Regions from separate parts of the Streptomyces sp. NPDC040718 genome, predicted to be linked through region 2. Evidence: riboswitches for the same ligand, from Rfam matches in the RefSeq annotation. Region 2 holds a riboswitch; each other region holds the start of a gene.
What was found. A riboswitch is a leader RNA that binds a small molecule or an ion and turns the genes downstream of it on or off. The one in region 2 is predicted to bind cobalamin.
Positions count from the first base shown of each region.

Region 1: another riboswitch for cobalamin. It lies ahead of ACZ597_RS24865 (CbtB domain-containing protein); the one in region 2 lies ahead of ACZ597_RS01280 (energy-coupling factor ABC transporter permease).
Region 3: another riboswitch for cobalamin. It lies ahead of ACZ597_RS19200 (ABC transporter substrate-binding protein); the one in region 2 lies ahead of ACZ597_RS01280 (energy-coupling factor ABC transporter permease).
Region 4: another riboswitch for cobalamin. It lies ahead of ACZ597_RS02390 (ribonucleoside-diphosphate reductase subunit alpha); the one in region 2 lies ahead of ACZ597_RS01280 (energy-coupling factor ABC transporter permease).

Region 1 is NZ_JBVIXO010000010.1:222,896-230,424, reverse strand. Features, by position in the region: gene ACZ597_RS24885 (DegT/DnrJ/EryC1/StrS family aminotransferase) at 1-1,292, shown strand, start outside; gene ACZ597_RS24880 (MFS transporter) at 1,338-2,537, shown strand; partial or broken gene ACZ597_RS24875 (5-methyltetrahydropteroyltriglutamate--homocysteine S-methyltransferase) at 2,542-2,892, shown strand; gene ACZ597_RS24870 (CbtA family protein) at 2,972-3,796, opposite strand; gene ACZ597_RS24865 (CbtB domain-containing protein) at 3,811-4,038, opposite strand; cobalamin riboswitch at 4,354-4,479, opposite strand; gene tsaD (tRNA (adenosine(37)-N6)-threonylcarbamoyltransferase complex transferase subunit TsaD) at 4,635-5,714, shown strand; gene ACZ597_RS24855 (hypothetical protein) at 5,799-6,017, opposite strand; gene ACZ597_RS24850 (FAD-dependent oxidoreductase) at 6,407-7,529, shown strand, end outside.
Region 2 is NZ_JBVIXO010000001.1:279,003-286,531, reverse strand. Features, by position in the region: gene cbiQ (cobalt ECF transporter T component CbiQ) at 1-335, opposite strand, end outside; gene ACZ597_RS01285 (energy-coupling factor ABC transporter substrate-binding protein) at 339-722, opposite strand; gene ACZ597_RS01280 (energy-coupling factor ABC transporter permease) at 722-1,420, opposite strand; cobalamin riboswitch at 1,450-1,675, opposite strand; gene ACZ597_RS01275 (flavodoxin family protein) at 1,800-2,519, shown strand; gene ACZ597_RS01270 (BTAD domain-containing putative transcriptional regulator) at 2,535-5,387, opposite strand; gene ACZ597_RS01265 (SGNH/GDSL hydrolase family protein) at 5,570-6,727, shown strand; gene ACZ597_RS01260 (AMIN-like domain-containing (lipo)protein) at 6,777-7,289, opposite strand; gene ACZ597_RS01255 (SsgA family sporulation/cell division regulator) at 7,375-7,529, opposite strand, start outside.
Region 3 is NZ_JBVIXO010000006.1:503,187-510,715, forward strand. Features, by position in the region: gene ACZ597_RS19170 (DUF4097 family beta strand repeat-containing protein) at 1-545, opposite strand, end outside; gene ACZ597_RS19175 (VOC family protein) at 611-1,018, opposite strand; gene ACZ597_RS19180 (LysR family transcriptional regulator) at 1,117-2,007, shown strand; gene ACZ597_RS19185 (LysR family transcriptional regulator) at 2,104-2,997, shown strand; gene ACZ597_RS19190 (ABC transporter ATP-binding protein) at 3,023-3,799, opposite strand; gene ACZ597_RS19195 (FecCD family ABC transporter permease) at 3,796-4,815, opposite strand; gene ACZ597_RS19200 (ABC transporter substrate-binding protein) at 4,812-5,798, opposite strand; cobalamin riboswitch at 5,834-5,971, opposite strand; gene ACZ597_RS19205 (tRNA(His) guanylyltransferase Thg1 family protein) at 6,050-6,826, opposite strand; gene ACZ597_RS19210 (hypothetical protein) at 6,894-7,112, opposite strand.
Region 4 is NZ_JBVIXO010000001.1:523,205-530,733, forward strand. Features, by position in the region: gene ACZ597_RS02365 (extracellular solute-binding protein) at 1-816, opposite strand, end outside; gene ACZ597_RS02370 (GntR family transcriptional regulator) at 1,114-1,878, shown strand; gene ACZ597_RS02375 (carbon starvation CstA family protein) at 2,008-4,248, shown strand; gene ACZ597_RS02380 (CstA-like transporter-associated (seleno)protein) at 4,245-4,442, shown strand; gene ACZ597_RS02385 (Uma2 family endonuclease) at 4,497-5,081, opposite strand; adenosylcobalamin-variant (AdoCbl-variant) riboswitch at 5,216-5,292, shown strand; gene ACZ597_RS02390 (ribonucleoside-diphosphate reductase subunit alpha) at 5,449-7,529, shown strand, end outside.

The sequences.
Region 1 (7,529 bases), on a different contig from region 2:
GTACGCCGCTGCTCTCCGGGGAGGCGGCGGCACCCTGGCCGCACATCACCGACGCCGACCGCAAGGCCGTGCTCGACGCCCTGGACGACGCCACCCCCTGGCACTGGCCCATGCGTACGGTGGGCGACTTGGAGGCCGCCTGGGCCGAGTTCACCGGCATGCCCCACGTCCTCGCCGCCAACTCCGGTACGGCGGCCCTGCACATGGCGATCGCGGCCGCCGGCGTCGAGCCGGGCGACGAGGTGCTCGTGCCGGCCGACACCTTCCTCGCCTCCGCCTCCTGCGTGCTCCAGGCCAACGCGATCCCGGTCTTCGTGGACACCGACATCGCCACCTTCAACATCGACCCGGCCCGGATCGAGGAACGGATCACCGACCGCACCCGCGCCATCGTCGCCGTGGACCTCAACGGCCTGCCCGCCGACTACGACGCCCTCCGGGCGATCGCGGACCGGCACGGCCTCGTCCTCGTCGAGGACGCCTCCCAGGCCCACGGCGCCTCCTACCGGGGCCGCCCCGTCGGCTCCCTCGGCACCATGAGCGGCGCCAGCCTCAACGGGTCCAAGACCCTCTCCGCCCTCGGCGAAGGCGGCCTGTTCGCCACCCGCGACGAGGAACAGCACCGGCTCGCCCGGCGGGTGCTGATGTTCGGCGAGGAACTCCCGGGCCAGAGCCGCGACTACAACGCCCGCATCATGGGCTGGAACTACCGCATCGACGTCCTCGCCGCCGCGTTCGCCCGCTCCCAGCTCACCCGCCTGTCACAGATGTCCCTCGTCCGGCAGGCCAACGGGGCGGCCCTCACCCGGGCCCTCGCCGGAGTACCCGGCATCCGCACACCGGCCGTGCCCGAGGACCGCACGCACGTGTACTTCTTCTACCCGCTGCTCGTCATGCCCGAGGAGCTCGGACTCGACGGCCTCCCCGTCGCCGCCTTCCGCGACGCGCTCGCCCGGGCGGTGAACGCCGAAGGCCTGCACATCATGCGCTGGCAGCCCCAGCCGGTACCCGGGCAGACCCTGTTCCAGGAGCTGCGCGGCTACGGCCGAGGATGCCCCTGGAGCTGCGGGCACGCCCGCCCCGGCCACCACTACGACCCGGCGCAGTACCCCGTGAGCGAGGAGGTCTGCCTGCGCCGCCTCGTGCTCGGCCAGAGCTTCAGCTCCTTCGGCCCGCCCAACGACGTGACGACGATGCACCGCTATGCCGAAGTCCTGTACAAGGTCCTTGTCGAGGAACGGGACGCGTTGATCGCCCTGACCCGGCGGACGGCCGCCGGCTCGGCGCACTGACCGGCCGGGCACGGCCCGGCACGAACGACAAGGGGACGGACGTAGATGCGCAACGAGCCCGGGACCGTCGGCGGCCGCACGGCACCGCCCGGCCGTGACCGCAGCCGGAGCCCGCGGACGATGCGGCTGGCCGTCTGCGCGGTCTTCTTCGTCACCGGAGCGGCCTTCGCCACCTGGGCGGCCCGGGTACCCGGCGTCCAGAGCCGCCTGGACCTGTCCGCCGGGGAACTGGCCGTGGCCCTCGTCGGCCTGAGCGGGGGCGCCTTCGCCGGGCTCCCGCTGGTCGGCGGGCTGGTGGCCAGGTACGGCAGCCGCAAGGTCCTGTGCACCGGCATGGCCGCCTACCTGGCCGCGCTCGCGAGCCTGCCCCTCGTCCCGAACCTCGCCGTACTGACGGCCGCCCTGGCCGTGTTCTCGTGCGGCAACACGGCCGTCGACGTCGCGATGAACACCCAGGGCGTCCTGGTCGAACGCGCCTACGGCCGCCCCGTACTCGGCGGCTTCCACGCCATGTTCAGCCTCGGCGGCATCGCCGGCGCCACGGCGGGCGGCCTCGCGGCCACCGCCGGGATCGGCATCCGCGCCCACTTCACGGTGACGGCCCTCGTCCTGCTGGTGGTGGCGGGCACGGCGGCCACGGCCCTCGCCCCCGATCCGCCGCCGGCCGGGGGCCCCTCCAGGAGCGGCCCCCTGCTGGCCCTGCCCGGACCGGGCCTGTGGATCCCCGGCCTCGTGGCGTTCTGCGCCCTGATGGGGGAGGGGGTCGTCAACGACTGGGGCGCCGTGTACCTGAAAGAGGAGACCGGAGCCTCGGCCGGCGCGGCGGGCCTGGGGTACGCCGTCTTCTCCGCCGGCATGGTCATCGGCCGCCTCACCGCCGACCGGCTGCGCGCCCGCCTCGGAACGGCCCGCTTCACCTTCCTGTGCGCCGTCGTGGCGGGCGCCGGCGCCCTGATCCCGATCCTCGCCGCGACGACGACGGCGGGCTTCATCGGCTACACCCTGCTGGGCCTGGGCATGGCCGCGGTCATCCCCCTCGTCTTCGCCCACGCGGCCGCCCTGCGACCCGGGCACACCGGCTCCTCCATCGCCGCCGTCTCGGCCGTGGGCTACGTCGGCTTCCTCGCGGGCCCCCCGGTCATCGGCGCCCTGGCGGAGGCGGCGACCCTGCGGTGGGCGATGCTGGTGCTGCCGGCGCTGATGGCGGCGATGGCGGCCCTGGCCCCCCGCCTGCGCCGCCCCTGACCCCGGCGACGTCGTCCAGGCCATCGACGACCTCGACGCCGACGTCATCAGCCTGGAAGCCGCACGCTCCCACATGCAGGTCGCCCGCGAACTCGCCGCCCACGGCTACCCCCGCGAGGCCGGCCCGGGCGTCTGGGACATCCACTCCCCGCGCGTCCCCGGCACCCGGGAAGCGGCCGGCCTGCTGCGCACCGGCCTGGAGGCCATCCCGGCAGAGCGGCTGTGGGTCAACCCCGACTGCGGCCTGAAGACCCGCGGTTGGCCGGAGACCCGCGCATCCCTGGAGAACCTCGTCGCCGCCGCACGCGAGGTCCGCGCCGGCCTCACGGGCGGCGACGCCCGGCCCGCGGGCTGACGCTCCGGGCGGAATCGCCAGAGCCCTGCCGCCCCGGAGGTCCGGGGCGGCAGGGCTCTGCGCTGTGCGCGGCGTACGGTCAGACGAGGGCCGACGCGGGCCGGGCGGCCGTCGCCTCCGCAGCGGCGGCATCGGTGCGGTGGGCCAGCAGCCGCTGGGCGAGGACGCCGAAGACGACGGCGAACACCGTCCACAGGACGAGCTGGACGGCGATGGAGGCGACCCGGAAGTCCCACAGCAGGGCTGCGGGGAACTCGGCCTTGACGGCGTCGGTGTTGTCCGGGAGGACCAGGAAGGCCAGCCCGGTCGCGACGACGAAGCCCGCCCCGGCCGCCAGGGTCGCGTTCCAGTTGCCCAGGCGCGGTGCCAGGCGCCGCCCCAGGACGATCGCGCCGACACCCAGCAGGACGCTGAGCAGGATCATCAGGAAGAACAGCGTGGTGCGCTGGCCGATGGTGTCCGGGTTGCCGACGGCCGGCGGAGTGGCCGGGTACTTGAGGAACGGCACCAGGTAGACCAGCGCGAACGCGCCCCCGGCGGTGAGGGCGGCAGTGGCCCGGGCGCTGAACCCGCCCACACGGCCCAGGGCGAAGGAGAACGCGAGGGAGGCGATGCCGCCCAGCGCGACTCCGTAGACCAGCACGCCGGTGGCGAGGCCGACGGTGGACTGGACGGGCCGGCTGACGAGCTCTTCCTCCTCCTCCGCGGCGGCGGGGGCGGCGCCCCCGTGACCGGTGTGCCCGGCGGGGGCGGCTTCCTTGGCGGCCGCGGCCTCCTCGACGGCGATGGAGCCCCGTACCGGCGGCTCACCGACCACGTAGGCGACGGCGAAGGCGAACAGTCCGGCGATCAGGCCCGCGAGCATGCCGCGGACCAGCAGACCTCTGACAGTGGAGGCGTACATGGTGCGTGCGCCTTTCAGTGGCAGGGGAAGCCGAGCAGGTGACGGCCGTCGTGCACCCACTCGTGGACGCCCTCGCCGGAGAACACGGCGGTGGCGCCCTGCTCCGCGCCGACGAAGTACAGGGCCACGAGCATCAGCAGCCCGACGAAGAGCGCCCAGGGCAGCACGGCCTTGACGGGCAGCGGAGCCGACGGCGAGAGGGCGGGGGCGGATACGGCAGCGGAAGCGAGAGCCTCGGCCATGGTGGAACCTCCTCGGGGAACAACGCGTCCCATACGGTGGTGCGGGACGACGGTCCTCGGGTCTGACTCGCCGCGCCGCCACCCCGGGGAGGGGAGCCGCCGCAGCACACAGTGGCGCGACCATGCCGGATTCACACCGGACTTCCGTCTCGCCGTCGTCGCTATGTCTTTATGTCGCCGTGACGCTACAACCCCGCGGGCCTTTGGACCAAGCGGATGAGTCGCTGATCACAGCTTGGGCACCCCGCCACGGAACTCCGGGCGGAGGCGGCGCACATACGACCGGGGCCGCCGAGGGACCCGGTGTCGCGGCCGGGTTGAGGGACCCGGCGGCGTGTGGTGGCCGTCGCTTCCCAGGACCGTTGTCCGGTCCCAGTGCGTATGACGGCGGTCGTTCCCGCTCACCGCTGCGGGGCAGTCCCGGATTCCCACCGGGTTACCTCTTACGACGCATCCCGCCTGGCGGACGGGGCGAACCAGCTGCACCCGCCACCCCAGGCCACGGCGTTCGAGGAGCCTCCGGCACCACGGGTATCTTGTTGCACATTACGTGCAACAGCGAGTCCTGTGTGAAAGGGGCCGGCGTGGCCGCTCCGGTGGTGTTGGGCATCGAGTCCTCGTGTGACGAGACCGGGGCCGGAATCGTGTCCGGCGGGCGGCTCCTCGCCCATGTCGTGGCGTCCAGCATGGACGAGCACGCCCGCTTCGGCGGGGTCGTGCCCGAGATCGCCGCCCGTGCGCACCTCCAGGCGTTCACCCCCGTCGTCCAAGAGGCCCTGGACCGGGCGGGGCTGCGGCCGCGCGACCTCGACGCCGTCGCCGTCACGACCGGGCCGGGCCTGTCGGGCGCGCTCCAAGTGGGGCTCGCCGGGGCGAAGGCGCTCGCGTACGCGGCGGGGGTGCCGCTGTACGGGGTGCACCACCTGGCCGGGCACGTCGCCGCCGACGCCCTGGAGCACGGGCCGCTGCCCGACCCGTGCGTGGTGCTGATCGTGTCGGGCGGGCACACCTCGCTGCTGCTCGTACGGGACCTCGTGCGCGACCCGATCCTGCACCTCGGCGACACCGTCGACGACGCGGCCGGCGAGTGCTTCGACAAGGTGGCCCGGGTGTTCGGACTGCCCTACCCCGGCGGGCCCGCGATCGACCGTGCCGCCCGGGCGGGCGACCCGCGCGCGGTGGCCTTCCCGCGCCCGCTGACCGGGGCGCGCGACGACCCGTACGCCTTCTCCTTCTCCGGCCTGAAGACCGCCGCCGCGCGCTGGGCCGAACGCCACCGGCAGAGCGGCCGGGAGGTTCCGCTGGCCGACGGGGCCGCCTCGCTCCAGGAGGCCGTCGCCGACGTGCTGACCCGCAAGGCGCTGGCCGCCTGCCGGGAGCACGGCGTGCGCACCCTCGTGGTCGTGGGCGGCGTCGCGGCCAACTCGCGGGTGCGGGCCCTGGCGGAGGAGCGGTGCGCGGCGGCCGGCGTGGAACTGAGGGTGCCGCCGCTGACGCTCTGCACCGACAACGGGGCGATGATCGCGGCCGTCGGCGACCTGCTCGTGCGGGCCGGAGCGGATCCGGCGCCGCCGGACGTGTCCATCGACCCGTCCGCCCCCCTGGAGTACGCGGCCCTGAGCCCCGCCGCGCGCCGGACGGCCGCCGCACCGCCCGCGGGCCGATCCGCCCGGTGAGCGCCGGGGCGGCCCGGCACGCGGACACGGCACTGCGCGGACCGTCGGCTCGGCGGTCCGCGCAGTGCCTCGGGCGGTCACCCGTCAGCAGTCGTCGCCGTACCCTCCGCCCCAGTCGTCATCGTCGTCGTACCAGCCGTGGCCGTGGTCGTCGTCCCAACCGCCGCCACCGTGGCTCACGGCGACCGTCTGGGTGGGAACCGCCGCGGAGGCCGTACCCGCCGCGCCGATGGCGGCGCCGCCGGCCATGAGGACTCCGATCGCGGACGCCGCGAAGAGCCGCTTCACTCTCAGTGCTCGCATGGTTCAAAACCCTTCTGGTAACTGCGCCGCTCATACGGCGCGGAGTGCCGTCGGCCTCCTTCCGTCACTTCACGGAGTTCTGCCTTCGCCCGATGAACGTGTGTCGGAGGACGCGTCCGCCGTCAACGCGGCTGTTCGAGCCGCGGACCTGGGGGCCGGATCGCGCTTCCAAGGGCCGTGTGAATCACCGCGGGCGAAAGGCCCGTTCCCGCGATGGCGGCCGTCTCCTGTCCATGCTAGTCACCTACCTGTGGGTCGTCACCTCGGGAGCCGGGGACGCGTCGCGCCACCGGCCACGCCGCTGCCGTTCCCCACCGCCGCCGTGCGGTATACGTCTCCTGGGGCCCGCCGGAATTCCCGCGAAGGGGTGTGCTGCTGCTGTGGCTGCTGTGGAACGCACGACGTGCTGTGTGGTGGGGGGCGGTCCGGCCGGCATGGTGCTGGGGCTGCTGCTGGCCCGGGCCGGGGTCGAGGTGACGGTGCTGGAGAAGCACGGGGACTTCCTGCGCGACTTCCGCGGCGACACCGTGCACCCCTCGACCCTGTCGCTCCTCGACGACATCGGCCTCGCCGAAGGCTTCGCCCGGCTGCCGCAGCGCCGGGTGTCCTCGGTACAGCTGCCCCTCGGCGCGGACCGGTCCCTGGTCACGGTCGGGAACATCGCGGCGCTGCCCGGGAAGTACAACTACATCGCGATGGTGCCCCAGTGGGACCTGCTCGACCTCCTCGCCGACGAAGCCCGCAAGGAACCCTCCTTCCGGCTGCGCATGGACACCGGGGCCACCTCCTTCCTCATGGAGCGCGGCCGGGTCACCGGAGTCCGCTACCGCACCGCAGACGGCCGCACCGGCGAACTGCGGGCCACCCTGACCGTGGCCTGCGACGGACGCGGCTCCCTGGCCCGGGCCCTGCCGGAACTCGGCCTGGAGGGCTTCCCCTGCCCCATGGACGCCTGGTGGTTCCGCCTGCCGCGCCGCGAGGACGACCCCAGCGGGCTCGTCGGCGGCCTGGGCGACCGGTTCTTCACCGCCCTCATCGACCGCGGTGACTACTGGCAGTGCGCGGCGCTGATCCCCAAGGGCACCGACACCGAGCGCCGCGCCGAAGGGCTGGAGCGCTTCATGACCCGCTTCACGGAAGCCGCGCCGTGGCTGGCCGACCGGGCCGGGGCCGTCACCTCCTGGGACGAGGTCAAGCTGCTCGACGTACGCCTCGACCGGCTGCGCCGCTGGCACCGTCCGGGGCTGCTGTGCATCGGCGACGCCGCCCACGCCATGTCGCCCGTCTTCGGCATCGGCATCAACCTGGCCGTCCAGGACGCGGTGGCCGCGGCCCGGCACCTGGTGCGGCCGCTGCGCGGGGGCACCGTGGGGCTGCACGACGTCCGCCGCGTCCAACTGCGCCGCTGGCCCACCACCGTGCTGACCCAGGGCCTCCAACGCCTGGCCCACGCCCAGGTCATCGAACCCCTGTTGGCGGGCCGGACCGCCTTCGGCGACCCCCGCCGCGCCA
Region 2 (7,529 bases):
GCCGCCGAGGTGCGCAGCAGCAGCTCCGCCGCGTGCCGGGGCCCGTCCGGGGCCAGGGCGAGGAACCCGTCCGGGCCGCCCACCGAAACCAGCAGCGGCAGCGCCCCGGTCACGCAGAAGCCCAGCGGGACCCGGAAGGCCCGCCACAGCTGCCGCCCGGCCACCCCGGCCGGCCCGAGCAGTACGGCCAGGGTCGCGGCGGCCACCAGCGGCCCGCCCGGCCAGGGCGGCAGGCACACGGCGGTGACGGTCAGCCCGAGGCCCAGCAGGGCCTTCTCCAGCGGGTGGCGGCCCCGCCAGCGGCTGGAGTGGGCCGCCACGTCGATCGGCAGCACCGCCTACGACTCCGGGGTGGAGCGGGGCTTCGCGGCGTCGGCGGTCCCGGCGCCCTCCGTGGTCTCGGACCCGGCCTGCGCGAGGGCCTGCGCCGCGCCCTGGCGGCGGCCCTTGCGGACGCCGAAGTAGTAGGCGAGCACGCCCGCGCCCAGCGCCGCCTGGAGGGCGAACAGCGCGGACTCGACCTCGCCCGAGGGAGGTTCGTACAACGGGGAGAACCAGGGCTCGTAGTCGGGCTCCAGCTCGGTGATGGCCGCTTCGGCCTGCGCGTCGGCGCCGGCGAAGGGCTCCTCCTTGTCATCGCCGAGCCCCAGCGCGAGGGGGAGCACGGCCAGTGCCGCCACCAGGAGCAGCAGCAGGGTGTTGATCTTCGCGTTCCTCGTCATCAGAGGGCCGCCTCCTGCCGGGCCTGCTTGCCGCCGGTCAGCTTCGCGACCCCGAGCCGTACCAGGTCCGACTTGCTGGACTGCATCAGCAGCCGCATCACGAGCACCGTCAGCAGGCCCTCGCTGATCGCGAGGGGGATCTGGGTGAGGGCGAAGATGCCGGCGAACTTCTCCAGGGAGCCCAGGAAGCCGCTCGCCGGATCGGGGAAGGCCAGGGCCAGCTGGACGGAGGTCACGCAGTAGGTGACGAGGTCGGCGAAGAACGCGCCGAAGAAGACGGTCACCATCAGCGGCAGGTCGAACTTCCGCAGCAGCCGGTAGACCCCGTAGCCCGCCCAGGGTCCGGCGACGGCCATCGAGAACACGTTGGCGCCCAGTGTGGTGAGCCCGCCGTGGGCCAGCAGCAGTGCCTGGAAGAGGAGGGTGATCGTGCCGAGCACCGCCATGATCGGCGGCCGGAACAGGATGGCCCCGAGCCCCGTCCCCGTCGGGTGCGAACAACTGCCCGTCACGGAAGGGATCTTCAGGGCGGACAGGACGAACGTGAACGCACCGGACGCCCCGAGCAGGAGCGTGCTCTCCGGGGTCGACTTCACCTCGCGGGTCAGCGCGCGGACCCCGTGGACGACGAAGGGGGCGGACGCGGCGCCCCAGGCGGCCGCGTGCAAGGGGGGCAGGAACCCCTCGGCTATATGCATGGGTTGGGAGACCTCTCCAGCACCTCGTGGATGGACGACGCGCCCCGGCCGGTCTCCTGGCTCACGGGTACTGATGCCCTGGCTCCGCCTTCCCGGGCCCATGCGGTTTCCCGCGCGGGCCCAGTGGCTTCCCGCGGTGGGGGCACCTCCCGGACGGAGTCTGGGGGAGAGTGGAGCCGGACTTCCCGATCACAGTGGCGAGGGCCGCACCGGTCTTCCACCGGTTTCCCGAACACCAAGGCCAGATGACCCTAGTCGCACGCACGGACCGTCACAACCCGGACCGATCCGGCCACCGGCCCGTCCGCCCGCCCCGCCGCGCACCCGGACGGGCCAGGCCCACTGGCCGGCCCGCCGGGCGCCCGGCACGGTGGAGGGCATGGCCGCCGACGACAGCCCCCGGTACGAGGACCTCTCCGCCGTCTACGTCAACTGCACCCTCAAACGCTCTCCCGAGACCAGCAACACCGAGGGACTGATCGCGCGGAGCCGGGCCGTCATGGAATCGGCCGGGGCCCGCACCTCGCTGATCCGCGCCGTCGACCACGACATCGCCACCGGGGTCTGGCCGGACATGACCGACCACGGATGGGAGAGCGACCAGTGGCCGGTCCTCTACAGCCAGATCATGGACGCCGACATCCTGGTGCTGTGCGGCCCGATCTGGCTCGGGGACAACAGCTCCGTGATGAAGCAGGTCATCGAGCGGCTGTACGCCTGCTCCTCGCTGCTGAACGAGCAGGGCCAGTACGCCTACTACGGGCGCGTCGGCGGAGCGCTGATCACGGGGAACGAGGACGGCGTCAAGCACTGCGCCATGAACATCCTCTACAGCCTCCAGCACCTCGGCTACGCCGTGCCGCCCCAGGCCGACGCGGGCTGGATCGGCGAGGCCGGCCCCGGCCCCTCCTACCTGGACCCGGGATCGGGCGGTCCCGAGAACGACTTCACCAACCGGAACACCACCTTCATGTCGTGGAACCTGATGCACCTGGCCGCGCTCCTCAAACGCGCCGGCGGCATGCCGGCCCACGGCAACCAGCGCTCCCTGTGGGACGCCGGCTGCCGCTTCGACTTCCCCAACCCCGAACACCGCTAGGTCCCGTCCTCCGGATCACGCCGGGCCCGTCTCCGCCAGCGCCGACTCCAGCCGTGCCAGCAGCGGCCGTGCGTTCATCCTCCGGCAGTCCTCCACCGCCCCCTCCAGCAGCGCCCGCGCCTCCGCGGGCCGCCCGGCCGCCAGCAGGGCCTCCGCCAGCGGGGGCACCGCCAGCGCCCGCACCAGCGTCTGGCCCGAGCGGCGGCCCAGCGCATCCGCCGCCCGCAGCTCCCGCAGCGCCTCCGCCGTGTCCCCGCGCGCCAGCGCGATCCGGCCCAGCCCGATCAGCGCCGCGCACTGGCCCGCCAGGTCGCCCGAACCCCGCGTGTGCCGCAGCACCCGCGCGAAGCCCTCCGCCGCCTCCTCCAGGCGCCCCTCCACCCGCAGCGCCTCCGAGACCCAGCGCAGCATGCACATGCGGGGCCAGGCCGCCCCGCCCAGCTCGGCCACCGCCAGCGCTCGGCGCAGCTCCCGCAGGGCCCCGCGGGTGTCCCCGCGCGCCAGCAGCACCTGGCCGATGCCGCGCAGGGCGTGCGCCTGGCCGTAGCGGTCGCCGGCCGCCTCGAAGACCGCCGCGCCCCGGCGGCAGCGGGACTCCGCCTCGTCGAAGCGCCCCTGGAGCCGGTCGAGGTACGAGAGCACCCAGCCCGCGTAGGCGGCTCCGTGCGCGTCCCCGAGCTCCTCGAACAGCGCCTCACCGGCCGTCACCGTCTCCCGGGCCGGCCCCCACTCCTCCCGGCAGGCCCGCAGCCGGCCCAGCCCGACCAGCATCAGGGCCTCACCGGTCCGGTCCCCGGCCGCGCGGGCCGCTGCCAGGCCCGCCTCCTGCACCGCCTGCCAGCCGGCCAGATCGCTGCGCAGGTCGAACACGTACTCCCCGGCCGCCGCGAGCTCCCACGCGGCACCCGGATCCACCCGCACGGCCTGCCGGACGGTGGCGACCAGGGACTCCCGCTCGGCCCCGAGCCAGCGCACCGGCTCGGCCCGCGGCCCCGCCAGCAGCGCCGGATCGGTGACCCGCGCGGCGGTCCGGGCCAGCCCCGGGTAGTCCAGGCCCTGGTGCGCCCGCCGGGCCTCCCGCACCAGGGCCGTCCAGCAGGAGAGCACCCGGCGCACGGCCTCCCCGGCCCCGCCCAGCTCCCGCCCGAAGGCCCGCACCAGGTCGTGCATCCGGTAGCGGTGGCCGCCCGCCTCGTCCCGGCCGGCCACCTCCAGCAGGTGCGCCGCGACCAGCGCGTCCAGGGCAGCCTCGGCGGCGCCCGCCGGCCCGCCCAGTACCGCGGCCGCCGTCCACGCCGCGTGGTCCGGTGCGTCCAGCGCCGCGAGCCCGCGCAGCAGGGCGCGGGCCCCCGCCGGCAGGGCGCGGTAGCTCAGCCGCAGTCCGGCCCGGACCCCGTCCAGCACGTCCAGGCGGGCCCGTTCGTCCTCCAGGCGTGCCGCCAGCGAGGCCAGGTCCCGGTGCGGGAGCGCCGCCAGTTCCGCCCCCACCACGCGCAGCGCCAGCGGCAGCCGCCCGCACAGCCGCACCAGGTCCCGGGCGGCCCCCGGCTCCGCCGCCACCCGCCCGGCCCCGGCGGCGGAGGCGAGCAGCCCGAGGGCGGTGGGCTCGTCCAGCAGCGGGAGCACCAGGGCGACCCGCGGGCCGGGCCCGGCCGGCCGGCGCCGGCCCGTGACCAGCGCGGCCGACCGGCCGGCCCCGGGCAGCAGCGGCCCGACCTGCTGCTCCCCGGCCGCGTTGTCCAGCACCACCAGCACCCGGCGGCCCGCGAGGAGGCTCCGGTACAGGCCCGCGCGCTCCTGCGGGTCGGCGGGCACGGCCGGGCCGTCGACGCCCAGGGCGCGCAGGAACCCGGCCAGCACCTCGGCCGGGTCGGCGGCGGCCGCCGGGTCCGCGCCGCGCAGGTCCACGTACAGCTGCCCGTCGGGGAACTCCCCGCTCAGGGAGTGCGCCACCCGCAGCGCGAGCGCGGTCTTGCCGACCCCGGGCGGCCCGCTCACCACGCACACCCCGCCGTCGCGCAGGCCCCGCGCGAGCGCCCCGGCCTCCTCCTCCCGCCCCGCGAAGCCCGCCACGGCGGCGGGCAGCTGCGCGGGCGCCGCCCCCGGCCCGGCGGCGGCCGGGGGCGACGGGGACGCCGGGGTGCGGGGCGCCACCGCGTCGGCGAGCACCGCCGCGTGCAGGGCGCGCAGCCGCGGCCCGGGGTCCAGGCCGGTCCCGGCGGCGAGGCCGCGGCGGGCCCGGGAGTAGGCCGCCAGGGCCTCGCCGCGCCGCCCCGAGCGGTACAGCGCCAGCATGAGCAGCTCCACCAGGCGCTCCCGCCCGGGGTGCTCGGCCGCCAGCGCCGCCAGCTCCGTGCACACCCGGGCGTGCCGGCCCAGCTCCAGGTCCGCCGCCAAGGCCCGCTCGACGCAGTCCAGCCGCTCCTGCGCCAGCCGCGCGGCGGCCGCCTCGAAGACCCGGCCGCGCAGCCCGGCCAGCGCCACCGGCCCCCGCCACAGGTCCAGCGCCAGCCCGAGCAGCCGGCGCGCCTCGGCCGGCCCGCCGGCGGCCTCCGCGGCCGCGCCCAGCCGCGCGAACTCCCGTACGTCCACCAGGGCCTGCCCCGGCTCCAGCACGAACCCGGCCTCCGTGCGCAGCACCGGCACCCCCAGCCGGCGCAGCGCGGCCGCCACGTTCTGCAGCTGCTCCCGGGCCGTGGCCGGCGGGTCCTCCCAGACCGCCGCCGCCAGTCCGTGGGCCGGCACCACCCGCCCCGCCTCCAGCGCGAGCGCGGCCAGCACCCGCCGGCTGCGCGGCCCGCCCAGCTCCAACGGCCTTCCCGCGCGGGTGACGTGGACCGGGCCGAGCAGGGTGAAGACCAGGGGCATCGCGGACTCCGCAGTGGGCCGTGGCGGACGGGTGGCCGGCGGATGGGACGCCGGTGGCCGCCGATCGTACGGTCTGGCGACCCCGACGGAGCAGGGGTGGCGTCCGTTCCGCTTCGGCTCCCCGGCCGGTTCCGGCCCGCCGGGCGCGCCCCGCTCCCCGACCCGTGTGAGAGGACCCCCGCATGCGTACCCGCACGTGCGCCGCAGCGGTGCTGAGCACCGCGCTCCTCGCCCTGGCCGGGCTGACCGCCCCCGAGGCGACGGCCGCGCCCTCCGCCCCCTCGGGCCCCGCCGTCGCCGTCGCCATGGGCGACAGCTTCATCTCCGGCGAGGGCGGCCGCTGGCTCGGCAACACCGACCGCTACGAGGGCGCCCGCAACGGCACCGACCGTGCCTGGACCGGGGGCTCGGCCTACGACCCGGCCCGGGTGTACGGGGCCACGGCCGCGGTCGGCGGCTGCCACCGGTCCGACGTGTCCGAGATCGACACCGCCCCGCTGCCCGGCATCGAGGAGCGGATCAACCTGGCCTGTTCCGGTGCCGAGACCGTCCACGTCCTCGGCGCCGCCGCCGGCGGGCAGCCGTACCACGGGGAGGCCCCGCAGACGGACCGGCTGGCCGAGATCGCGCGGACCAGGAACGTCAGGCTCATCGCCCTGTCCGTCGGCGGCAACGACCTCGGCTTCGGGCAGATCATCGGGGACTGCGCGTACGACTGGTACTTCGGGCGGCTCTGCTGGAAGAAGCAGGCGCCCGTCGTCGAGCAGAAGCTCCCGCAGGTGCAGGCCCGGGTCACGGCCGTGGTCGACGGCATCCGGGCGGCGATGCGCGGCGCCGGTTACGCCGACGGCGACTACCGGCTGGTCCTGCAGTCCTACCCGTCCCCGATCCCCGGCGGGGAGTCCTTCCGGCTGCCGCAGGGAGACTCGGACCGGATGTTCAAGGACGGCTGCCCCTTCAACGACCGGGACGCGGACTGGGCCGCGTACACCCTCGTCCCGCGGATCGGGGACATGGTGAAGGCGGTCGCCGGGGCCCGCGGCACCGACTACCTGGACCTCCGCGACGCCCTCGCCGGGCACGAGGTGTGCTCGCTGGGCGTGGAACAGGTGGGCCGGGGCGGGCCCGACCCCCGGCGGCACGAGTGGTTCCGCTTCCTGGACTACGCGAACACCCAGGGCACCCTGGAGGAGTCCATGCACCCCAACGCCCACGGGCAGCGGGCGATGGCCGCCTGTCTCGGCCTGGTGGGCGCGGCCGCGCCCGGCCGCTGGTCCTGCACCCAGGACTGGTTCGGCAACGGCGACCCGAGCCGGATGCGGATCCGCCCCGCGGGCTGACCGCCGGCGGGGCCGGGGGCGTGCGAAGCCCCGGCCCCGTCGCCGCGGGTCAGCAGGTGTTGGGGTGCGGGAAGTCCAGCACGAGCCGCTCGGGCGAGTGCAGGACGGAGGTGTTGTAGGCCGGCTTGGTGTCGAAGGCGGCGCCGAAGGTCACGTACCCCTCGTAGTCGCCGGTCATGGCCATGCCCTTGAGCTTGCTGAGGTAGATCTTCTGGAGCCTGGGCCCCTGGTAGACGTTCTGGCCCGCGTCGTCGTGCCCGGCCGCGGGGTGCAGGCGGATCTCCAGGAAGTACTTCCCGGCCAGCGGTACGGGCTGGCCGGACCCGTCGTAGACGAGCTCGGACACGGGAGTGACGGTGACCGGGGGCACGTAGCCCTGGAGGTCGATCACGAGCCGGTCGTAGGTGCAGTGCCCGCCCCAGCGGGCATTGACGACGAGCGGCGTCTGGGTGCGGGTGGTCGTGGTGGCGGCGGAAGCCGGCGACGCGGAGAGCGCGAGCCCGGCGGTGAGCAGGGCACCCGTGGCGAGGGCCACGATCCGGCGGCGGTGCGGGTGACGCATGATGTCTCCCCGGTTCCGTGAGACGGGGACTGCATGTCATCTGATATGACACCGCCGGAACGCGCGCGGTTCCACGCGCGCCGCCTCAGTACGCGAGCAGCGCGCTCAGCTGGGCGTCCAGGTCGTAGTGGCGCCGCTCCTGCCCGCGCGGCACCAGCTCCGTCATCCGCCGGCACAGCTCGCGCACGTCCTTGGCGCGGGCGGAGACCACGCAGCTCTGCTCGCCGTTGCCGAAACCGA
Region 3 (7,529 bases), on a different contig from region 2:
GCGGAGACCCCGTGGGCGGCGCCGACGTGGATCTCGCCGTGCTCGGTGCTCAGGGTGACGGTGCCGGTCACGGCCTCGGCGATACGGATGTCGCCCTTCTGGGTGCTGATGTGGGCGGAGCCGCCCAGTCGGCCGACCGAGACGTCGCCGGCCTGGAGCACGAGGCGGGCGCCCGCGGTCTCGGCGAGCTCGACGGTGCCCTGTGCGCCCTCGAAGGCGACGTCACCGAGCCGTCCGACGCCCTGGAACTCGGCGGCGGCCGCCTTCGCCTCGATGCGGGAGCCGGCGGGCAGCTGGACGGTCACCTCGACGGTTCCGGAGTCGCCGAGGATCTGGTTCTTCGCCGCGGGGGCCGTGATCCGCAGGACGTCGTCTCCGTATTCGACCGTGGTCCGCTCCGCCGCCTGCACGTCGCGGCCCTTCGAGGGGTCCGCGGGCAGGACCTCCACGGTGGTGTCGGCCCGGTCGGCGGCGATGAACCGGATGCGTCCCGCGGGGACGTCCAGGACGGCGGCGATCGTGCCGGGGGTGTCGAACTTCTGCATGGTGCTCTCCTCGAGCTCGTTGTTGCCGTTGGTGGTGGGCGGATGTCAGGCGGACCCGGCCGCGATCACCGGCTACGTGCGTCCGGGGCGCCGGCCGGCGGCACCCATTCGGTGAGCCGGACCACGACGCCATTGGGGTCGGTGAGCTGGAACAGCTGCTCTCCCCACGGCTCTTGGCGGATCCGGCCGTCGACGGCGGCTCCCTCACGGCGCAGCCGTTCGTACTCGGCGGCGACGTCCGTGACGGTCAGGGTCACGGCCAGGTCGGCCAGCCCCTGGCCGCGCCAGGCCTGCGGCGGCAGCTCGGGGTCGCGCTCGGACAGGGCGATCTCGGCGGAGGTGTCGTCCCGGCGGAGGCACACGTACCCCTCCGCCGATTCGACTTCGCGGAAGCCCAGGTGAGTGGTGAAGAACCGGCTGGAGGCGGCCACGTCCTCCACGGTCAACGACACCTTGGTGGTGACGACGTTCATGCACCGAGCATCCGGTGTGGACAAGGTGATGATCAACGGTCGATCATGCAACGCCGGTTAAGCATGGGGTTAACGAACAAGCGGGGGCGTGGGGGCGCGTGGAGCTGCGCGACATCGAGATCTTCCTGACGTTGTCGGAGGAGCTGCACTTCGGAAGGACCGCCGAGCGGCTGCACGTGTCGGCGGCGCGGGTCAGCCAGGCGATCAAGAAGCAGGAACGGTCCATCGGAGCCGAACTCTTCGAACGGACCAGCCGCCAGGTACGGCTCACGCCGGTCGGCGAGCAACTGCGCGGCGATCTGCGGCCGGTGTTCCAGGGCCTGAAGGCGAGCGTCGACCGGGCCCGGCTCGCCGCCCAGGGCAAGACGGACGTCCTGCGGATCGGCCTGATGGTCACCAACGGCCACGAACTGCGGCCCTTCTGGGACGCCTTCCGCTCGCGGCATCCGCAGTGGGGCCTGCGGCTGAGCCACAACGGCTACATGGACCCGTTCGCCCCGCTGCGCAACGGCGAGATCGACCTGCTGCTGTCATGGCTCCCGGTGGAGGAACCCGATCTGACCGTGGGGCCGGTGCTCTTCGACGAGCCCAGGGTCGCGCTGGTGGCCAACGACCACCGGTTGGCCGACCGCTCTTCACTGACCCTGGAAGCACTCGCGGACCACGGAATCGTGGGTCCGGACGGACCCCAGCCCGACTACTTCGAGAACGCCTTCGTGCCGTTCACCGCGCCCAGCGGCCGTACCATCGAACGGAAGGCCCTGGTCACGACCCTGGACGAGCTGTACACGCTCGTCGCCGACGGGGAGGTCATCCACCTCCTGGGCAACCAGGTCACCCGCTTCTACGTCCGCCCCGACGTCACCTACATCCCCGTCCGCGACACGCCCCCCCTGCGGTGGGGGCTGGTCTGGCGGTCGGACAACGACAGCCCGATGGTCCGGGCGTTCGTACGCACCGCCCGCGAGCTCGGGACGATGTCGCTGTAAGCCCCGGCGGCCGGTATGGACAAGACGGTGATCAGCCATTGATCATGCAACGCCGGGCAAACCGGAGTTGATGCACATGTGGGGGCGTGGGGGCGCGTGGAACTGCGCGATATCGAGATCTTTCTGACCTTGTCGGAGGAGCTGCACTTCGGACGGACGGCGGAGCGGCTGCACGTGTCGGCGGCGCGGGTCAGCCAGGCGATCAAGAAGCAGGAACGGTCCATCGGAGCCGAACTCTTCGAACGGACCAGCCGCCAGGTACGGCTCACGCCGGTCGGCGAGCAACTGCGCGACGACCTGCTCCCCGTCTTCCAGGGGCTGAAGGCGAGCGTGGACCGGGCGCGGCTCGCCGCCCAGGGCAAGACGGACGTCCTGCGGATCAACCTGCTGGTCTCCAACGCACACGAACTGCGGCCCTTCTGGGATGCGTTCCGCTCCCTGAATCCGACGTGCGGGATACGACTGCGCTACAACGGCTTCATCGATCCCTTCGGGCCGCTGCGCAGGGGCGAAGCGGACCTGCTGCTCGCCTGGCTCCCCGTCGAGGAACCGGACCTCACCGTGGGCCCGGTGCTCTTCGAGGAGCCCCGGGTCGCAGCCGTGGCGTCCGACCACCGGCTCGCGGTCCGGCCCTCGGTGTCCCTGGAGGTGTTCGCCGACCACGGCGTGATCGGCGGGAAGTCGCTACAGCCCGACTACTGGGAGGACGCGTTCATGCCCTTCCACACGCCCAGTGGCCGGACGATCGAGCGGAACTTCACCCACGCCTCCGACCTGGACTCGCTGTTCATGATCATCTCATCGGGCGAAGCCGTCCACTCCTTCGCAGCCCAGGTCACGCGCTTCCATGTCCGCCCCGACATCACCTACGTGCCCCTCCACGACGCCCCGAAGCTGCGCTGGGGCCTGGTCTGGCGGTCGGACAACGACAACCCGATGGTCCGGTCCTTCGTACGCATCGCCCGCGAGCTCGGGACGATGTCCTCGTGAGCGGCCTTCCGCCGCGGGCGGGCGGCTAGGGCAGGTAGACGATGCTGGGGGCGCCCGTCGTCGGGTGGGTGCCGATCCGGGTGCGGACCCCGTACACCTCCGCCAACAACGCTTCGTCCAGCACCTCGCCCGGCGGTCCCGCGGCGACGACCCGGCCCGCCGACAGGACGTACAGCCGGTCGCAGAAGGAAGCCGCGAGGTTGAGGTCGTGCAGGACCAGGAGGGCGGTCGCGGGCAGGGCGCGGACCAGGCCGAGCACCTCCAGCTGGTAGCGGATGTCGAGGTGGTTCGTCGGCTCGTCCAGGGCCAGCAGGCCCGGCTCCTGGACGAGGGCGCGGGCGACGAGGGCGCGCTGGCGCTCGCCGCCGGAGAGCTCCTCGAAACGCCGCTCGGCGTAGCCGGCCGCGCCGACCCGCTCCAGCGCCGCGGCCACCTGCCGCCGGTCCTCCGGGCCGTCCTGCTCCCAGAAGCGCTTGTGCGGGCTGCGGCCCATGGCGACGACCTCGCGGACGGTCAGCCCGAAGGTGCCAGCGGCGTCCTGCGGGACCACCGCCACCCGCCGGGCGCGCTCCTTGGCGCCCAGCACCCCGGCGTCGGCCCCGTCGAGCAGCACCCGGCCGGCGGTGGGCCGCAGGGTGCCGTAGACGCAGCGCAGCAGGGTGGTCTTGCCGCTGCCGTTGGGCCCGACCACGCCGACCGTCTCGCCGGGGCGGGCGGTGAGGTCGACCCCGTGCAGCAGGGTGTGCCCGTCCACCTCGTAACGCAGGGCCTCGACGGCGAGTTCCGCCGGTCCGCGCGTCATCCCGCCACCCCCTCGGTGCGGCTGGTCCTGCGCAGCATCCACAGGAAGAACGGCCCGCCCACCAGCGCGGTGACCACCCCGACCGGGACCTCCTCGGGGGCCGCCGCCGTACGGGCGACCAGGTCGGCCAGGACCAGGAAGACGGCCCCGGCGAGCGCGGCGACGGGCAGCAGCGCCCGGTGGCCTGCGCCGACGGCCATCCGGGCGGCGTGCGGGACCATCAGCCCGACGAAGCCGATGGCCCCGCTGTAGGCGACGAGCACCCCGATGACGAGGGAGGACAGCACGAAGACGGCGGCCCGGAAGCGGCCGGTGTCCAGGCCGAGGGTGCGTGCGCCCTCCTCCCCCGCGAGCAGCAGGTCCAGCGGCCGGGCCAGGGCGGTGAGCAGACCGGTGCCGGCGAGCAGCGCGGCGGCCGGCAGGGCGAGTTCGTCCCAGCGGGCCCCGCCGAGGCCGCCCAGGGTCCAGAACAGTGCGGTGCGTATCTGGTCGGGGTGTGCGGACAGGACGAGGACCAGGCTGGTCAGGGCGGACAGGACGTACTGCACGGCGACCCCGGCCAGGATCAGCCGGCCGGTGGTCATGGTGCCGCCGCGCCGGGCCATGGCGTAGACGGCGACGAGCGCGGCCAGGGACCCGGCGAAGGCGGCGGCCGGCAGCACGGGTCCGCCCGCGACCGCGGCGGCGCCCGCGCCGAACACGATGACGAGCACCGCCCCCGCCGAGGCCCCGGAGGAGGCCCCGAGCAGGAAGGGGTCGGCGAGCGGGTTGCGGACGAGGGCCTGGAGCACGGCTCCGGCCACGGCGAGCCCGGCCCCGACGACGGCCCCGAGCAGTACGCGCGGCATCCTCACGTCCCACACGATGGAGGCGAAGGCCCCGCGCGCGCCGGGACCGCCGAGGACGATGTCGAGGACCTGGCCGGGCGGGATCCGTACGGGCCCCAGCGCCAGCCCCGCCACCGCCGAAGCGGCGAGCGCGGCGGCCAGCAGCACCAGCGTCAGCCCGCGCCTCACGGGGCGTCGGGGTGCAGCTGGCGGCCCAGGGACTCGACGGCGTCGGCGACGCGCACGCCGAGCACGGCGGAGGAGAGCGGCAGCACGGCGAACCGCCGGTTCTTCACCGCGGGAACCTGCGCGAGCGCCGGGTCGTTCAACAGGCGCTGCTTCTTGGCCTCCACGGTGGTGCCGCCGTAGTCGTAGATGAGGACGACCTCGGGTCCGCGCTCGATGACCTTCTCCCACGGCACGTCGCCGAAGGTGTCCTTGAGGTCGGCGAACACGTTCGCGCCGCCGGCGAGGGAGACGATCTCGTTGCCGATGCCGTTGCCCCCGGAGGTGAAGGCGGAGGCCTCGCCGGAGTCGTAGACGAAGACGGCCGGGCGGGCCCGGTCCTTCACCCGCGCGGTGACGGCGTCGACGCGCCGCTGCTCGTCCCGGACGAGGGCCTCGCCGCGCTCGGGCACGCCGAAGGTCCGGGCGACCTCGGTGATCTCGGTCTTCAGCTGTTCGAGGCCGACGGGGCCCTCGGTGCAGTACTCGACGCTCAGCCGGGAGCCGATGCCGGCCTTGGCCAGCCCCTCGCGGTCCCGGCCCTGCCCCTTGTCGAAGGCGCTGGCGTAACCGCCGTACACGAAATCGGGGTTGGCGCCGAGGAGCACCTCCTTCGAGGGGTACTCCTTCGCCAGCACCTTGATCTGGTCGTAGGCGGGCCGGTAGGCGGGCAGCACGGAGTCGTCGAGGTAGGCGGTGCCGGCCATCCGGTCCTGGAGCCCGAGGGCCAGCATGATCTCGGTGGCGTGCTGGTTCATGGTGACGGCCCGCTCGGGGGGCGCCTGGTAGGTGCTGCTGACACCGCAGTTGGTGACGGTGTACGGGAACCCGGGCGCGGCCTGCGCCCCGGCGGGCCGCTCCGCCCCCGGCGGCCCGCCGCAGGCGGCGAGCGGCAGGACAAGGGCGAACGGCAGGAAGGAGCGCACGGCGGCGCGGACACGCGACATGGTGAGGCCTCTCCGGGGGATCCTCGTCCCCGGTCGAAGTGAAGAGGCGGTGCGTCAGTGTCTGACTCCCGGCCCCCACGCGCACGCGGCGGCCGGTCACAGTGGCGGGACCGCACCGGATTCGCACCGGTTTCCTGTCCTGCACCGCCGGGACAACCCGGCCAAGTCTGCCAGATCCGATCTTCACGCCCGGAAGGGGCGGCGGGCCCCGGGAACGGAGCCCGCCGCGCCGCGTCCGATCGGACGACCTGTCAGGCCGTCAGCGTCGGCATCGCCGGGATCCGCTGCGCGAGCCATCCGCCCGGCTCCGCCGAGAAGTGCTCCGCGCCACCTACCTCCCACCAGGACCGAAGAGCAGTCGTCCGCACGGTCTCGCCGGACCGCTTGTCCGTGTACTCGACGGCCCGCTCTCCGGTCGCCCTCACGGCCACCTGGCCCCGCTTGCAGGCGGCCGGGTAGTCGTTCCAGTTCACCCCTGCCTCGGACCACAGCAGTTCCTGCATGGCACCGGTCGACACGCGCTGGAGCCGCTTGTGGGAGAAGTGCGCCTGGGCCGCCATGGAGATCGAGTTCCGGACGGCGTCACGCTGCCGCCACACGAAGTAGTTGGCGACCTCGACGGGATCGGACATGGTGAAGACCCGCGCGTCGAAGAGGGCCCGCCGACCCGGCCTGCGCTCGTTGAGGACCGCCGTGGCCAGCGACGCCGACACCGACAGCTGCTTGGCGACGACACCGCCGAACCAGGGCTCGGATCCCTGGCCCGTGAAGTCGGTGAGCAGCAGGCTGATCTCGTCGGACTGGTGGTACGCGAAGGCCGTCCCGCCCACCTCGGCGCAGAGCGCCTCGGTGACGGCGGCCATGTCCTCGACGAAGCCCATGTCGAACGGCCTGTCCGCGTGGCGCAGGTAGGTGTGGAAGGCGCGGCCGTCGAGGCGCAGGATCGTGTAGGTGCGCCGGGGCAGCACAGCCCGGTGCGCGGCCTCGTACCGCTTCATGCGGTCGCCGAGTGCGGTCGTGTCGCTCATGCCGCAGGGTATCCGGAGGCCGGGAACCGCCGCCGCAATTACGACCGCGCACCGGCCCCGTCCCTGGCTACTCGTTCCTCTTCCACGGCCGGTCTCCCGGCTGCAGCAGCGTCTCCGGAGGCTGACCGCCGGCCCGTCTCTGCCCCGCCGTGGACACCCCGACGAACAGGACCATCAGGAAACCCACGACCGACAACGGCCAGAGGGTGAAGAACCCCACGATGAACAGCAGCAGGCCCACCGCCAGCAGGCCGCGCCCCCAGTCCGGACCCCGTTGCTCCGCCACCTCGGCTCCCTTCGTCGAGAGCGCACAAGCTACGCGGACGAAGGAGACCGCGGCGGCCGGACAGAACGAAAGCACCCGAAGGAGAGCTTCGTGGCGACGGCCCGTCGGCTGGGCGCTCGGGCCCTGCGAGACGAAACGGGCTCCGGGAGAGTTCTCCCGGAGCCCGTTCTACGCGAAATGCCTGGTCAGGCTTGGCAGGGGTAGCAGGATTCGAACCTACGACATCTGGTTTTGGAGAACACCGCGCAAACGAACGATCGCTTCACGCCCAGAGGTACCCCGAATCGCTTCGATCCCTTGCGACGACGGGGCAATCACAGAACTTCAGGCATTCGTGCAGTTCACAGCCGTGCACGGCGGCACGAGGCAGAAGCGACTACGCCTTCGACTCCGGCCCCAAAGGGCTGCATCTGACGC
Region 4 (7,529 bases), 240 kb from region 2:
ACCGATCCAGGAGGAGACGCCGCCCTTGGGGATGATGTCGGTGGACTGCTGCGGGGTGGCCTCGTCCTTGTCCTTCGGGGCGGTGGAGAAGGACTGGAGCTTCTTGTAGAAGTCCATCGCGGAGGCGGCCTGCGGGGTGGCCAGCTGGCCCTTCCACTTGCCGCCGTCCTTGACGGCGAGCTCGCCGCCCTCGTCCCAGATGAAGCCGGCGAGGATGTACCAGCTCTGGCCGGGCAGGTAGATCGGCTGCGCGGACGGGTCGGACGCCTTCAGCTTCTCCAGGCCGGCGATCCACTCGTCGCGGGTCTTCGGCGGGGTGACGCCGGCCTTCTCGTAGGCCTTCTTGTCGTAGACCACGACGCGGTTGGCGGCGTACCAGGGGGCGGAGTAGAGCTTGCCCTCGACCTCGGCGGAGGCGAGCATGCTCTTCTGCCAGGCGTCGGCGCCGAGCTTGGCCTTGTCCTTGGTGAGGTCGGCGAGGCCGCCGGTGACCGCGTAGCCGGCGGTCTGGGTGTTGCCGAGCTCAATGACGTCCGGCGGGGTGTTCTCGGAGAGGGCGGTGGTGACCTTCTCCTGGATGCCCGTCCACTTCTGCTCCTCGACCTTGACCGTGACACCGGGGTGCTTGGCCGAGAACTCCTTGTTGACCTGCTCGATCCAGGCCTTCGGAGCGGAACCGTCCATCACCCAGACGGTGATCTCCTTGGCGCCACCCGACGCGCCGGACTCCGGCTTGTCGTCGCCGCCGTTGCCGCACGCGGCGACACCGACCATCATGCCCACGACACCGACCGCCGCAATGAGCTTGCGCTTCACGCCACCCTCCTCAGGGATGCTGCTGCTTTGCACCTTCCCTCGCCCGCCGCGGTGACGTACGTACCAAGTACTGCCGTGGGGCCGGGATCTGATCCACATTGGTTTAGACCAGTACCGGGAGCTTGGCCTAGACCTTTAGGGGTGTCAAGGGTCTAATGAGCGGGTGCTCGGTCCGTTACCGGACCGACACCTGGGGGAGGGGAGGAGGCCTGCCCTCCCGCCCGTGTCACCATGTGACCGCACATATCGGAGGAGCCGGTGACGGCAGCGAAACTGGAGTCGGGAAGGCGGGCGGCGATGGCCACCGAAGGGGCGACCACGGAGCCGGAAGGCGGGGCAGCCACTCGCACGGCGCGTGTGCCCAAGTACTACCGACTCAAGCGGCACTTGCTCGACATGACCGAAACCCTCCCCCCCGGCACCCCCGTGCCGCCCGAGCGTACGCTCGCGGCCGAGTTCGACACCTCCCGGACCACGGTCCGGCAGGCCCTGCAGGAGCTCGTCGTCGAGGGCCGGCTGGAGCGCATCCAGGGCAAGGGCACCTTCGTCGCCAAGCCCAAGGTCTCGCAGCCGCTGCAACTCTCCTCCTACACCGAGGACATGCGGGCCCAGGGCCTGGAGCCCACGTCCCAGCTGCTGGACATCGGGTACGTCACCGCCGACGACACCCTCGCGGGCCTCCTGAAGATCGCCACGGGCGGGCGGGTGCTGCGCATCGAGCGGCTGCGCCTGGCCAGCGGCGAACCGATGGCCATCGAGACCACCCACCTGTCGGCCAAGCGCTTCCCCGCGCTGCGCCGCTCCCTCGTCAAGTACACCTCTCTCTACACCGCCCTCGCCGAGGTGTACGACGTCCGGCTCGCGGAGGCCGAGGAGACCATCGAGACCTCCCTCGCCACTCCGCGTGAGGCCGGACTGCTCGGCACCGACGTGGGCCTGCCGATGCTGATGCTCTCGCGGCACTCCCTTGACGCCGACGGGGAACCGGTCGAATGGGTGCGATCGGTATATCGCGGCGACCGTTACAAGTTCGTTGCCCGTCTCCAGCGACCTGCCACGTGATCACCGGTTGACTCCCCCTCCGACCTGGGTGGACGCTCGTACCGCTATGCGGACGGGGGCTTACATCCAGCGGTAACCCCCCGTAGATTCCCTGCGCTTAAGCAGATGATCAACGAGGGGACGAGGATCATGCCGGAACCGGAAGCAACAGGAACGGACGGGGCTCCGACAGCGGGAGGAGCGGCGGGTCCGGACTCGCCCCCTCCTTCGGGCAGGACCTCCCCCCAGTCCATCGCCGTCTGGGTGGGCGTCGCCCTCGTCGGAGCCCTCGGCTGGGGCGTGCTCGCCCTGTCCCGGGGTGAGGAGATCTCGGCCGCCTGGCTGCTCGCCGCCGCGCTGGGCTCCTACGCCATCGGCTACCGCTTCTACTCGCGCTTCATCGCCACCCGCGTCCTGAAGCTCGACAAGACGCGGGCCACCCCCGCCGAACGCCTCGACAACGGTGTCGACTTCCACCCCACCGACCGGCGCGTGCTCTTCGGCCACCACTTCGCCGCCGTCGCCGGCGCCGGCCCCCTGGTCGGCCCGGTGCTGGCGGCGCAGATGGGCTACCTCCCGGGCACCATCTGGATCGTCGCCGGCGTCATCTTCGCCGGCGCCGTCCAGGACATGGTGACCCTCTTCTTCTCCACCCGGCGCGACGGCCGCTCGCTCGGCCAGATGGCCCGGGACGAGATCGGCCCCGTCGGCGGAGCCGCCGCCCTGGTCGCCGTGTTCGTCATCATGGTCATCCTGCTGGCGGTGCTCGCGCTGGTCATCGTCAACGCGCTGGCGCACTCCCCCTGGGGTGTCTTCTCCATCGGCATGACCATCCCGATCGCCCTCTTCATGGGCGTCTACCTGCGCGTGCTGCGGCCGGGCCGGGTCACCGAGGTCTCCGTCATAGGCGTCGCGCTGCTGCTGCTCGCCATCGTCGCCGGCGGCTGGGTCGCCGACTCCTCCTGGGCGGGCACCTTCACCCTGGAGAAGGAGACGCTGGTCATCTGGATGGTCGTGTACGGCTTCATCGCCTCGGTGCTGCCGGTGTGGCTGCTGCTCGCGCCCCGCGACTACCTGTCCACCTTCATGAAGGTCGGCACCATCGCGCTGATGGCCGTCGGCGTGGTCATCGCGATGCCGACGCTGAAGATGCCCTCGGTCACCGACTTCGCCGCCCGCGGCGACGGCCCGGTCTTCGCCGGGTCGATGTTCCCCTTCGTCTTCATCACCATCGCCTGCGGGGCCCTTTCGGGCTTCCACGCCCTGGTCTCCTCGGGCACCACCCCGAAGATGATCCAGAAGGAGACCCAGGTCCGGGTCATCGGCTACGGCGCCATGCTGACCGAGTCCTTCGTCGCCGTCATGGCGGTGATAGCGGCGAGCATCATCGAGCCCGGCCTCTTCTTCGCGGTCAACTCCCCCGGCGGCGTCATCGGCGCCACCGTCCAGACCGCCTCGAAGGCCGTCACCGACTTCGGCTTCGCCATCAGCCCGGAGGCCCTCGCGCAGGCCGCGAAGGACGTCGAGGAAGCCAGCCTGCTGTCCCGCACGGGCGGTGCGCCGACCTTCGCACTCGGGATGTCGGAGATCTTCTCGTCGGTCATCGGCGGCGCCGGGATGAAGGCCTTCTGGTACCACTTCGCCATCATGTTCGAGGCCCTGTTCATCCTGACCACCGTCGACGCCGGCACCCGCGTCGGCCGGTTCATGCTCCAGGACACCCTCGGCAACGTGCACAAGTCCTTCAAGGACGTCAGCTGGAAGCCGGGCGTGTGGCTCGCCAGCGCCATCGTCGTCGGCGGCTGGGGCTACTTCCTGTGGGTCGGCGTCAAGGACCCGCTGGGCGGCATCAACCAGCTCTTCCCGCTGTTCGGCATCGCGAACCAGCTGCTCGCCGCGGTCGCGCTGGCCGTCTGCACCACGCTGCTGGTCAAGTCCGGCCGGCTCAAGTGGGCCTGGGTCACCGGCGTCCCGCTGGCCTGGGACGTCGCCGTCACCCTCACCGCGAGCTACCAGAAGATCTTCTCCGACGACGTGAAGGTCGGCTTCTTCGCGCAGCGCGACAAGTACCAGAGCGGCATCGACGCCGGGAAGGTGCTGCCGCCCGCCAAGAACATGGACGACATGCACACCGTGGTCACCAACGCCACGGTCGACGGGGTCCTGTCGGCGCTGTTCGCGGTCCTGATCATCATCGTGCTGGTGGACGCGGCCCGGGTCTGCCTCAAGGCCGTCGCCGACCCCGGGTCGGTCCGCCTCTCCGAGGTGCCGTGGACCGAATCGAAGATCATCGCCCCGGCCGGGCTGATCGCCACCGCCGGGGAGAAGGCCGAACTCGCCGCCGCCGGCCTCGACGGCAGCGGGGGCAAGGCCAAGGAGCCGGTCGCGTGAGCGGGGTGCGCGGGGCGCTGGCGAAGGCCAGGTTCTACGTACGGGAGTTCTCCGGCGAGGCCGCGTACGACCGCTACGTCGCGCACGCCCGCTCCCACGAGCCGGACGCCGAGGTCCTGACCCGGCGCGCCTTCGAGCGGGCCCGCACCGACGCCCGCGAGGCGGACCCCCGCGAGGGCTTCCGCTGCTGCTGAGGAACCAGAAGGGCCCCGCCGGACCTCCGGCGGGGCCCTTCGGCGCAGCCGGGGTCAGCGCACCCAGTCCTTGAGGGGCTCGGTCTGGAGGGTGATGCCGACGGGGTCGGGGAGCGTGACTTCCTTACCGAAGGGAACGGTGCGTACGCTCTCGTAGCATGTGCCGTCCGGGTCACTGTGGACGAGAACCTGGCACTTGAGCCGGTCGATGAGCAGGTAGACGGGGATGCCGGTCTCGGCATACGCGCGCGGCTTCTCGACCCGGTCGCGCCGTTCGGTGTCGGAGTCCCACGAGGTCACCTCGACGGCCATCAGGATCGGGCCCGGATCCACCCAGTCGCCCTGCCCGACGAACGCGTCCTCATGCGCCAGGATTCCATCCGGAATGGCGCGCCCGCCCCGGTACTGTTCGGCCTTGATCCCCTGCCCCGCGTGCAGCCAGAACCCTGGGCGGTGCTGGATACAGATCCGGGACAGCCACACGATGATCCGCCCATGGTCCCCGTCCGGCATCGCCTTGCTCCTCAGCACCCCACCGATGAATTCCAGCCGCAGCCCCTCCTCCTCGCGGGCCGCTATCCGTGCCAGGTGCTCGAACGCTTCGGTCGTCATGTGGGGATGGTCGGTCATGAGGGTCATGCCTCGCTCGCCTTCCTCGACGGTGCTGTCTCCGACGATAGCGGAGAGGTACGTCAGAGGGACGCGGAGTCGCGGGCGACACAACATCTAGGGGGTCACACAGACCCGGCCCACCACATGTATGCTCATCCTCGCTGTCGCCGCAGGGGAATCCGGTGCGAATCCGGAACTGTCCCGCAACGGTATGAAAAGTCCGAGGACCTGCCGACAGTGCGCCCGGATCGACCGAACCGGGTGCCGACACGTCCGGGCCTCGCGGTTGGGCCGGTGGACGCCATGCGGTGTGTACGCGATCCCGTCGCGCCCGCATGCGCCTCCCCGCGCCCCACCCGCCGATGACCGGGCCGAGCGAGGGAGAGCTCCCGCCGTGACCATCGCGCCTTCCGCACCGCGCGCCGAGTCCGTTTCTGGCGACACCACCGAAGGCCCGGGGGCCGCGCTGCTGCGTACTCTCACCGAGCTGACCGCCGACCTCCCCGACACCGACCCCGGCCGGGTCGCCGCCGCCGCCCTGCGCGGCCGCAGCGCCTCCGCCGACGAGGCCGAGCTGCGCGGGCTGGCCACCGAGGCCGCGGCGGGCCTGATCTCCGAGGACCCCGCCTACTCCCGCCTCGCCGCCCGCCTGCTGACGCTGGCCGTCGCCGACGAGGCCGCCGGCCAGGGCGCGACTTCCTTCGCCGAGTCCGTCGCCGTCGGCCACCGCGAGGGCCTGATCGCCGACCGCACCGCCGAGTTCGTCGCCGCCCACGCCGCCCGTCTGAACGCGCTGGTCGAGCACGCGCTCGCCGAGGGCGCGGACGACCGCTTCGGCTTCTTCGGCCTGCGCACCCTGCACAGCCGCTACCTGCTGCGCCACCCGATCACCCGCCAGGTGATCGAGACCCCGCAGTACTTCATGCTGCGCGTGGCCTGCGGCCTCGCCGAGGACGAGAGCGTCCAGGCCGTCGAGGAAGTCGCCTCGCTGTACGGCCTGATGAGCCGGCTCGACTACCTGCCGTCGTCGCCGACCCTGTTCAACTCAGGTACGCGCCACCCGCAGATGTCCTCCTGCTACCTGCTGGACTCCCCGCTGGACGAGCTGGACTCGATCTACGACCGCTACCACCAGGTGGCGCGCCTGTCGAAGCACGCCGGCGGCATCGGCCTCTCGTACTCCCGCATCCGCGCCCGCGGTTCGCTGATCCGCGGCACCAACGGCCACTCCAACGGCATCGTGCCGTTCCTGAAGACCCTCGACGCGTCCGTCGCCGCCGTGAACCAGGGCGGCCGCCGCAAGGGCGCCGCCGCCGTCTACCTGGAGACCTGGCACGCGGACATCGAGGAGTTCCTGGAGCTCCGCGACAACACCGGCGAGGACCAGCGCCGTACGCACAACCTCAACCTCGCCCACTGGATCCCGGACGAGTTCATGCGCCGCGTGAACGCCGACGCCGACTGGTCGCTGTTCTCCCCGGCCGACGTCCCCGAGCTGGTCGACCTCTACGGCGACGAGTTCGACGCCGCCTACGTCAAGGCCGAGGCGGCGGGCCTCGCCAAGAAGACCATGCCGGCCCGCGACCTCTACGGCCGCATGATGCGCACCCTCGCGCAGACCGGCCAGGGCTGGATGACCTTCAAGGACGCCTCCAACCGGACCGCGAACCAGACCGCGCTGCCCGGCACCGTCGTCCACTCCTCCAACCTCTGCACCGAGATCATCGAGGTCACCAACGACGCCGAGACGGCCGTCTGCAACCTCGGCTCGGTCAACCTCGGCGCGTTCGTCGCCGACGGCGAGATGGACTGGGCGCGCCTGGACGAGACCGTCCGCACCGCCGTGACCTTCCTCGACCGCGTCGTGGACATCAACTTCTACCCGACCGAGCAGGCCGGCCGCTCCAACGCCAAGTGGCGTCCGGTGGGCCTGGGCGCGATGGGCCTCCAGGACGTCTTCTTCAAGCTGCGCCTGCCCTTCGACTCGGCCGCGGCGAAGGCCCTGTCCACGAAGATCTCCGAGCGGATCATGCTGGCCGCGTACGAGGCCTCCTGCGACCTCGCCGAGCGCTCCGGCCCGCTCCCGGCCTGGGCCGAGACCCGTACCGCCCAGGGCGTCCTGCACCCCGACCACTACGAGACCGAGCGCCACTGGCCCGAGCGCTGGGACGCCCTGCGCGCCCGCATCGCGAAGTCCGGGATGCGCAACTCCCTGCTCCTCGCCATCGCCCCGACGGCGACGATCGCCTCGATCGCGGGCGTGTACGAGTGCATCGAGCCGCAGGTCTCCAACCTCTTCAAGCGCGAGACGCTCAGCGGTGAGTTCCTCCAGGTCAACGCCTACCTGGTGGAGGACCTCAAGCAGCTCGGCGTGTGGGACGCGCAGACCCGCGAGGCGCTGCGCGACTCCTCCGGCTCCGTCCAGGGCTTCGGCTGGATCCCGGCGGAGGTCCGCGAGCTGTACCGCACGGCGTG